DNA from 3 places in the Lysinibacillus sp. FSL K6-0102 genome. Region 2 is predicted to be linked to each of the others. Evidence: riboswitches for the same ligand, from Rfam matches in the RefSeq annotation. Region 2 holds a riboswitch; each other region holds the start of a gene.
What was found. A riboswitch is a leader RNA that binds a small molecule or an ion and turns the genes downstream of it on or off. The one in region 2 is predicted to bind thiamine pyrophosphate.

Region 1 (3,286 bases), 2.4 Mb from region 2:
TATTTCAAACGAGCTACAAGAAGTTGTAAACCGATTTAAGCTTGCTTAAAAAGAAAGGCTGCCTTCAATATAGAGGCAGTCTTCTTTATGGTGAAAGCCGGAGAAATTGACCTAGAAGGAATTCAACACTACTATTAACACTGGAAGGGGGACATTGATATGATGTATCTCGGAATGATTTTCTTTCAAATTGTTGTACCTATTTTAGTGTTACTTGTAATAGGCGCTATACTACAAAAGAAATTTCGCTTTAATTTAAAAGCATTGTCTCAGCTTATTACATATTGCTTTATGCCAGCAGCTGTTTTTGTAAATTTATATGAAACACATGTGGAATTAACTGTACTGGGAGAGGTCGGATTATTTATTGTACTCTTTATCGGTAGTCAAATGATACTCAGTCACTTTATGGCAAAAGGGTTAGGTTTAGCTAGAACAGAGGCAGCTGTCTTTAAAAATAGTGTTGTGCTCATTAACTCGGGTAATTACGGTATTCCAGTGGCTCAAATGATATTTGCCACGCAACCTATTGGAGTAGCCATTCAGGTCATGCTCGTAATCTTTCAAAATATGACTACGTATACATATGGTTTATACAATTTAATTTCTTCTACAAAGTCAGGTATGACAATCATCAAGGATTTCTTTAAAATGCCTATTATTCATGCGCTGATTATAGGTGTCGCTATGAATTATTTTGATATCGGTATTCCACAGTTTATCAAAATACCAGTAGAACATGTGGCAGATGGATTTATTGCTGTGGCTCTAATTACTTTAGGTGCGCAATTATCACAACTAGAGATGAAATCAATGTTTAATAAAACCGTCTTTATCAGCTGTTTTACGCGACTAATTATTGGACCATCTGTTGCATTGGCCATTATTTATATATTGGGATTAGATGGAGTCGTCGCACAATCACTGTTTATAGCTAGTGCCTTTCCAACATCCCGCAATAGTTCTAGTCTAGCATTGGAATATGATGTAGAATCAGCAACAGCCGCGCAAGCTGTTTTATTTTCAACCATTGTAAGCTGTATAACTGTAACCATTGTGATCTATTTTGCAGAAGTATTATTTACCTAGCAAGATAAAAAATAACTTCCATCTCTTAGTATTATCTGCTACACTAGCATCAAACTAAATAGTATTAACTAGGGGAGTCTGATGAGTCAGGCTGAGAGGGAAACGCTACGAAGTTTCTTGACCCTTTGGACCTGATCTGGCTCATACCAGCGTGGGAAAGTTAAGAAGCTATTGCAGAGTATGCAATCAATAGACCTTTACATTCGTGGCCGGATCCAAATAATTATTTTGGATTCGGCCTTTATTTTTTGGATTGTTGGGGTGAGCTAGAATCGGTCCTTATATCAAAATAAATTTAAGGGAGAGAAGTAGCTCATGTCAGCAATTAGTGAAAAGAATATTACCATTATGTCCAGCTTTGAAGGAAGCAAAAAAGTATATGTGGAAGGATCACGCCCAGATATTCTAGTACCTATGCGAGAAATTGCATTAAGTCCGACAACAGGCAGTTTTGGAAATGAAGAAAATGCTCCTATTCGAGTATATGATACAAGTGGGCCCTATACAGATCCAGCCTACCAAGTAGATATTACGAAAGGTTTACCTGCCTTACGAAATGCATGGATTCAAGAGCGAGGGGATGTAGAAGCATATGAGGGACGCTCCATTAAACCGGAGGATAATGGCTTTCGTCATGTTGATGACCCGCGTATTCAAGAAAATGTCTTCCCGGAGTTGGCGAGAAAGCCTTTGCGTGCTAAAAAAGGTAAAAATGTGACACAGCTTCACTATGCACGAAAGGGAATTATAACGCCTGAAATGGAGTTTGTAGCGATTCGTGAAAATATGGATCCTGAATTTGTACGTTCAGAAATTGCAGCTGGGCGTGCTATAATGCCTTCTAATATTAATCACCCTGAGGCAGAGCCAATGATTATTGGGCGTAATTTTCATGTAAAGATCAATGCGAATATCGGGAATTCTGCTGTATCTTCTTCCATTGCAGAAGAAGTTGAGAAAATGACCTGGGCAACTCGATGGGGCGCAGATAATATTATGGATTTATCGACTGGTAAACATATTCATACAACTAGAGAATGGATTATTCGAAATGCTGCAGTGCCAGTGGGAACAGTGCCAATTTATCAGGCTTTAGAAAAGGTAAATGGTGTAGCAGAGGATTTAACGTGGGAGGTTTATCGTGATACTCTCATAGAACAAGCTGAGCAGGGTGTGGATTACTTCACCATTCATGCAGGTGTCCTTTTACGCTATGTACCACTAACAGCAAATCGTGTGACAGGTATTGTATCTCGAGGTGGCTCTATCATGGCACAGTGGTGTTTATATCATCATCAAGAGAATTTCCTGTATACACACTTTGAGGAAATCTGTGAAATTATGAAAGCCTATGATGTTGCTTTTTCCTTAGGTGATGGTTTACGCCCAGGCTCAATTGCAGATGCCAATGATGAGGCACAATTTGCAGAGCTTGAAACACTAGGCGAGCTAACACAGATTGCTTGGCAGCATGATGTTCAGGTAATGGTTGAGGGACCAGGTCATGTACCAATGCATCTGATTAAAGAAAACATGGACAAGCAATTAGAGGTTTGTAAGGAAGCGCCCTTCTATACATTAGGACCACTCACAACAGATATTGCTCCAGGTTATGACCACATTACATCAGCCATTGGGGCAGCCATGATTGGCTGGTTTGGTACAGCGATGCTTTGTTATGTGACACCGAAAGAGCATCTTGGTTTACCGAATCGCGAGGACGTTCGTGTGGGCGTTATCACTTATAAAATTGCTGCACATGCTGCTGATTTAGCAAAAGGTCATCCAGGTGCACAACAACGAGACGATGCACTGTCTAAAGCGCGCTTTGAGTTCCGTTGGCGTGATCAATTCAATCTGTCACTAGATCCCGAGCGTGCAGTGGAATATCATGATGAGACACTGCCAGCAGAGGGAGCAAAAACAGCACACTTTTGTTCTATGTGTGGGCCTAAATTCTGTAGCATGAGAATTTCACAGGATATTCGTAATTATGCGAAAGATAAGGATTTGAATACGACTGAAGCGATCCATCAAGGTATGAAAGAAAAGGCTGAGGAGTTTAAAAAAGCAGGCAGTCAAATTTACCAATAATGAAAGAAAAGGCTTATGTCAAAAAAATAGACATAGGCCTTTTCTTAATCAAAAAACTCCATGTGAATAGTGGATTCACATGGAGTGAAAGTTGGATTTGGAT
Region 2 (3,286 bases):
AAGCTAGTGCGTGTTATTAAACAAGAGTTACTAGATATTAAGAAACGCTTTACAGAGCCTCGTCGCTCGAAGATTGAGCAAGAAATTGAAGAAATCAAAATTACATTGGATGTCCTTGTGCCAAGTGAAGAGGTTGTCGTGACAGTAACGAAGGATGGTTATATTAAACGTACATCCATACGTTCTCATGCCGCTTCAAACGGGCAAGATTTTGCCATGAAGGATTCGGATTATTTATTGTATGAAGCAAATTTAAATACACAGCACCATCTACTGCTTTTCACAAATCGAGGCAATTATATTTATCAGCCTGTTCATGAGCTGCCTGATATACGCTGGAAGGATCTCGGCCAGCATATTTCAAGTATTGTACCAACAGGGGAAGATGAATCGATTATTGCGGTTTATGGTTTCGAAACCTTTGACCAGCCAAATACGTATGTTTTCACAGCCACAAAAGATGGCCAAATTAAGCGCTCACCACTCGCAGACTATGCGGTAACGCGTTATTCAAAGCCAATTAAAACGATGAATGTCAAGGCTGGTGATGCGATGATCTATGCATCATTTGTGACTGATGACGTGGAGCTGATGCTCACAACGGATACAGCCTATGCGATTCGTTTCCCAATGGAGGAACTACCTGTGACAGGTGTGAAAACAGGTGGTGTGAAAGGGATCACACTAAAAGATGGAGAAGCCTTAGTTGGAGTCAATGTATTACAGCCTGATGTTACCCAATATGTAGTGATTGTGACACAGCGTGGGGCCGTGAAAAAAATGAATGTCGCTGAAGTTGAAGTAGCAAGTCGTGCAAAACGTGGACTAAAAGTATTAACAGAGTTAAAAGCAAACCCTCACCGAATTGTGGCAGTTGTTCAAGCAACAGACGAGGAGCAGGTTGTGATTGAAACTGAAAAAGGTGTTCAAGAGATGATTGACGTACAAGCATTGTCTCGTGCGGATCGCCATTCCAATGGTTCATTTAAAGTGGATATTGCAACAGATGGAGCAATTTCTCATGTTGTAACAGCCAAAAAAGAACAGAAACCAAGCTAAATGCATGCCCAGTCTCTAAGGAGTACTGGGCTTTAAGCTCTATTCCAAAATAGCACCTTGTCATTTAAGTGAAACTATGGGTATAATAATCATCGAAAAGTTCATAGCGAAAGAATGTAGGGGGGCTAGTAATTGCTAGCTGAGATTGTGTCCGATAGACGCTGACCCTTTGAACCTGATTTGGCTCGTACCAGCGTAGGGAACATCTATTCAAAAAGCAAAGTTTTGAAGATTGATTGCAATACGTCTGGGAGGAATCCTAGGCGTTTTTTTATGTTTTCAAGCAACAGCTTGCCAACATTGTATACGCTTTCTTCTGGTGACAACATTCATTCATGAACACTTTCATATTACAAACTGGGAGGCTTTCGCATGAAAAAATGGTTTTTTATTTTATTGGCAGCACTATTGACATTAGTAGGCTGTAGTGACAAGGATGACAAGCAGGCTGCAGACAAGCTGAAAAAGGTGTCTGTGGTACTGGATTGGACGCCGAATACAAATCATACAGGACTATATGTTGCCAAAAAACTCGGTTATTTTGAGGAACAGGGTTTAGATGTTGATATTATTATGCCTGGTGAGGCGGGCGCAGATCAGCTTGTTGCTTCTGGAAAGGCGGATTTTGGCGTGAGCTATCAGGAAGGCATAACACAGGCACGAGTCCAGGATGTGCCGCTGGTCTCCATCGCAGCAATTATACAGCATAATACATCTGGCTTTGCTTCTATTGCTTCAAAGAGCATTACATCGCCAAAGGATTTTGAAGGTAAAACCTATGGTGGTTGGGGCGCGCCATTAGAGCAAGCCGTTTTACAATCACTCATGCAAAAAGAAAAGGCAGATATTAATAAGCTAGATATCGTCAATGCAGGGGATTTAGATTTCTTCACAATGATGGAAAAAGATATAGATTTTGCTTGGATTTATTATGCATGGACTGGGATTGAGGCTGAGCTGCGTGGGGAAAAGATTAATATGCTATATCTTACAGATTATAGTGATCAATTGGATTATTATACGCCAGTTTTAGCTACAAATGAAAAAATGATACAGGACAACCCGAATGTAGTCAAAGCCTTTGTGGCAGCTGCATCGAAGGGCTATGAATACGCAATTGAAAACCCAAGTGAAGCGGCTGATATTTTAATCGAAGCGGCCCCTGATTTAGATAAAGCGTTAGTGCATAAAAGTCAGGAATGGCTGGCTGATAAATATCAGGATGATGCCAAGCAATGGGGAGAGCAAAAGCTTTCTGTGTGGGAAAATTACGCGAAATGGATGTCAAGCAATCAAGTACTAGAGGGCGAATTTGATGCGAAAAAAGCCTTTACTAATGATTTCTTACCTAAAAAGGAGGCCAAATAAGATGGCAAATTCATTAATCAGTGTACAAATCATTCCGAAGACAGAGAAATATGAAGATGTTATACCATATGTCGATGCAGCAATTGCGGTGATCGATGCTTCTGGGGTGAAATATGAGGTACATCCATTGGAAACAACGATGGAGGGTGAGCTTTCAACATTGCTCCAAATCATTGAAAAAATGAATGAGAAAATGATTGAACTTGGTGCCATTAATGTCATTACACAAGTGAAAATTTTATATCAGCCAACGGGTATTACGATGGATACATTAACGGAGAAATATCAGTAATGAAACGTGCATTACAGAAGGGAAGGACGATAATTTTTATTGCCTTCCTCTTGTTCATATGGGAACTAATCGTGCGGTTTGCTGAAGTTCCTCATTGGTTAGTTCCCACACCAAGTAGTATTTTGTCAGAAGCCATCCAGTCGTATCAAACCTTTCTACCACATGCATTCGCTACAGTACAATTAGCTCTACTAGGTTTGGCCATTGGCATCGCTTGTGGGCTAACGGTGGCAATAGTGTTGCATCGATTTACATTTATTCGAGAACTGTTTTATCCAATTCTTATTATGTCGCAGAATGTTCCTATTCTAGTCTTGGCACCGCTCCTTATTATTTGGTTTGGCTTTGGCTTATTACCGAAGCTTATCATTATCTGTCTTGTGTGCTTTTTCCCGATTGTCATTGCAGCGATGGATGGATTTAGACAAACAGCTCCAGAATTAAAGCATTATTTTGCCATGGTTGGTGCTACAAGGGCACAAACCTTTTGGAAGCTGGAATGGCCTTATGCCTATCCTGCTATTTTTTCAGGCATTAAAATTGCGGCTACATATAGTGTGATGGGGG
Region 3 (3,286 bases), 950 kb from region 2:
TCAGCTCCTAGTCGTATCGCTAGATCAACATCGTCATTAATGATAAAGGGCACATGATAGTGATGACATAGTTTTTGGCATTGGCGTGCAAATTGTTCATAGGCAAGTCCAGTTAACGCGTGAGGACCTTTTTCACGAAATTGAAACATTGTAATGCCTGCTTGCAAGGCTTTTTCTAGGATATAGATAGGTTGTTCTTGAGGAGGAACATTGCTCGTACCCATAATAAAATAAAGCTCCAAATCCTCACGTTTCATGAATAATCACCTCACAGCCTTCCTTATACTGTTGATAAGCAAAATGATTAGTGGGTCCATGACCATTTCCAATCGATAAATTAAACATAATAGCTAATTGGATATATTTTTTAGCTTCCATAATGGCATTTTCCAGAGCAAATCCTTGTCCAAGAAAAGCAGTAAGTGCTGCGGAAAATGTACATCCAGTACCATGCGTATTTTTTGTTTGGATTCGTGGAGACTGCAAAGAAAAAGAACGTCCATTTTTGCAAAATACATAATCAATGGCATAAAGTGGATCTGCTATATGACCACCTTTAATGATGACACATTGTACACCTAGCTGTAACAAGCTTTGAGCTACTTCTTTCATATCTTCAAAATGATGAATAGATCTCCCAGTAAGTGTCTCTGCCTCGGGTATATTGGGCGTAACAACCGTAGCAAGTGGTAATAAAGTTGAGCGTAAGGCATCGATAGCTTCTTGCTGTAATAGGCTTTCCCCACCTTTTGCAATCATCACCGGATCAACAATCAGTGGAATGTTTAGCTCCCTGATCTGGTGTGCAATTGCTTTGATAATTTCTGAGGAATAAAGCATTCCTGTTTTAATCGCAGCGATTGGAAAATCTTCTACTAAGGCCTCTAATTGTTTTTTTATAAAGGAAACGTCAATAGGGCAAACACCTGTTACACCCAAAGTATTTTGAGCAGTTAGAGCAGTAATAACAGAAGTACCGAACACTTCTAATTCCTGAAATGTTTTTAAATCAGCCTGTATACCCGCGCCTCCACCACTATCTGAGCCAGCGATTGTTGTTACAATATGCATGAAGCTGCACCATCCTTTGATAAGCGATGTATAGCATTGAGTAAGGCTATTTGAAAATCACCAATGTCTGCAGTAAATGCGGATGCCAGTACACCTGCTTTTTTATAGTAAGTAAGTGTTTCTGTTAATTGTTGGTAAGGATTATGGCTTACACTATAGGCTGCGCCACAAATTGCGCTAAGTAAACAACCTGTACCCGTTACTTCCGTCATTTGTGGATGACCACCAGCGATCCATTGGCTATGCTTGCCATCAGTTATAAAATCGCGTTCTCCTGTGACAATAACAATGCATTGATAGCGTTGAGCCAATGATGTGGCTTCTAATTCCGTAGCGATAGTGCCATGACCACTATCTACACCCTTTTGTTGCCAATTTACACCAACTATTGCTGCTAGCTCGCCGAGATTACAGCGAATCACGGCAAAGTGTATGTTTTCAAGTAAGTATCTTACGGTTTCCTTACGATAAGTTGTGGCTCCAACTCCGACAGGATCTAAAATAACAGGAATACCAAGTTTATTGGCTTTTTCACCTGCTAATAACATGGCACTTTTTGTGCGATCATTAAGTGTTCCAATATTAATTAATAATGCTTGAGCAATGGCCACCATCTCCTCTACCTCTTGGTAGTCATCGGCCATTACTGGTGAAGCACCTATCGCTAATAAACCATTTGCTTGAAAATTTGCCACTACATAATTGGTTATACAATGGATAAGTGGTTGCTGTTGACGAATTGTTTGAAAAATCATTGTAGTCCTCCTTTAGGGATGGACGTAAGCATGCAAAAAAGGCTCTTTTTGTGTAAAAATGCACGAAAAGAGCCTTTCATCTGAAAACGATGTTTATTGCTCCCTACGTCAGTATTAACTAACAGGTTCAAAGGGTCAGGTTTTACCTTCTCAACTCTTACGAGTCCCCCTGCAATCTTGCTTTTAGTTGACCAAAATGTACCATACTTTTCATTTGTATTCAATAGCAAGTTTTCCTATAGATAAAATGTGACCGATGCCATATAGGAGGGTATGATAGTTGTCATGACTTTACCGAAATTAAGCACAAACCATTGAAAATGCTGAAAAAAGAGTTTTATAATGTGTCATAACAAAAGGGGGCAATTGCCATGAAAAGACAAGATTTAGTTGCACCAGAATGGTATAACATAGTAGAGGAAATTGAAAAATATGCTCAGGATGCAGCCAAAAATGCTTTAATCATTTATGAAGAAAACCAAGACATCCAATGTATTACATATGCACATTTATTGGAAAAAGCAAATCAAGTAGCACATGTATTCACCAAGCAAGGTTTAAAGAAAGGTGATGTCATTTTAGTGATGGTCCCACGCTCTGTGGAAGCATATATTGTATATATTGCTGCATTGAAAGCGGGTTTAACCATTATTCCAAGTTCTGAAATGTTAAGAACAAAGGATATTGAGTATCGAATTCATCATGCAAATGCTAAAGCAGTTATTGCATTTGAACCCTATATCGAACAGTTTGATCAAGTAGGAAATTTACAAGGCTTACTGCAATTTGTCATAGGAAATGCGCACAAACCTTGGCAGAACATACTTGAAAAAATGCATAATCAACCTACAATCTACATAAATCCTATCCCAACAAAAAGCACAGACAATGCATTTTTAGCCTATACAAGTGGAACAACAGGAAATCCCAAAGCAGCAGTGCATACGCATAGTTGGGGCTATGCACATTTACGAACAACAGCACCACATTGGTTGGGTGTACAAGAAAATGATATTGTTTGGGCAACTGCAGCACCAGGATGGCAAAAATGGATATGGAGTCCGTTTCTAGCTACTTTAGGTAGTGGTGCTACTGCATTTGTCTACAAAGGTAAATTCGATGCAGCTTCTTATCTAGCATTGCTTGAGAAATTCAAAATTAATGTACTATGCTGTACACCAACTGAATATCGTTTTATGGCAGCGCTTGAAAATTTACATGAATATGATCTAAGTGCCATTCGCCAAGCCGTATCAGCTGGTGAGCCATTAAATAGTGAGGTCATTAAAGTATTCTTGGAAACATTCAAATTACAAGTACGAGATGGCTATGGACAAACGGAAAATACATTATTGGTGGGCACAATGGTAGGGATGGAAGCAAGAGTTGGCTCTATGGGGAAACCTACTCCCGGCAACACTGTTGAAATTATTAATGATTTGGGCAAACCCGTTACAATC

Region 1: it holds a riboswitch for thiamine pyrophosphate, as region 2 does, so the genes downstream of both, thiC (phosphomethylpyrimidine synthase ThiC) here and NYE73_RS13415 (ABC transporter substrate-binding protein) in region 2, are expected to answer to the same signal.
Region 3: it holds a riboswitch for thiamine pyrophosphate, as region 2 does, so the genes downstream of both, thiM (hydroxyethylthiazole kinase) here and NYE73_RS13415 (ABC transporter substrate-binding protein) in region 2, are expected to answer to the same signal.

What each region holds. Positions count from the first base shown of each region.
Region 1 covers NZ_JBBOPH010000001.1:243,551-246,836, forward strand. Annotated here, with positions in the region: gene NYE73_RS01170 (methyl-accepting chemotaxis protein) at 1-49, shown strand, start outside; gene NYE73_RS01175 (AEC family transporter) at 160-1,089, shown strand; TPP riboswitch at 1,150-1,264, shown strand; gene thiC (phosphomethylpyrimidine synthase ThiC) at 1,405-3,183, shown strand.
Region 2 covers NZ_JBBOPH010000001.1:2,646,384-2,649,669, reverse strand. Annotated here, with positions in the region: gene parC (DNA topoisomerase IV subunit A) at 1-1,059, shown strand, start outside; TPP riboswitch at 1,168-1,278, shown strand; gene NYE73_RS13415 (ABC transporter substrate-binding protein) at 1,432-2,427, shown strand; gene NYE73_RS13410 (thiamine-binding protein) at 2,429-2,719, shown strand; gene NYE73_RS13405 (ABC transporter permease) at 2,719-3,286, shown strand, end outside.
Region 3 covers NZ_JBBOPH010000001.1:3,592,414-3,595,699, reverse strand. Annotated here, with positions in the region: gene thiE (thiamine phosphate synthase) at 1-257, opposite strand, end outside; gene thiD (bifunctional hydroxymethylpyrimidine kinase/phosphomethylpyrimidine kinase) at 247-1,071, opposite strand; gene thiM (hydroxyethylthiazole kinase) at 1,059-1,826, opposite strand; TPP riboswitch at 1,910-2,007, opposite strand; gene mbcS (acyl-CoA synthetase MbcS) at 2,198-3,286, shown strand, end outside.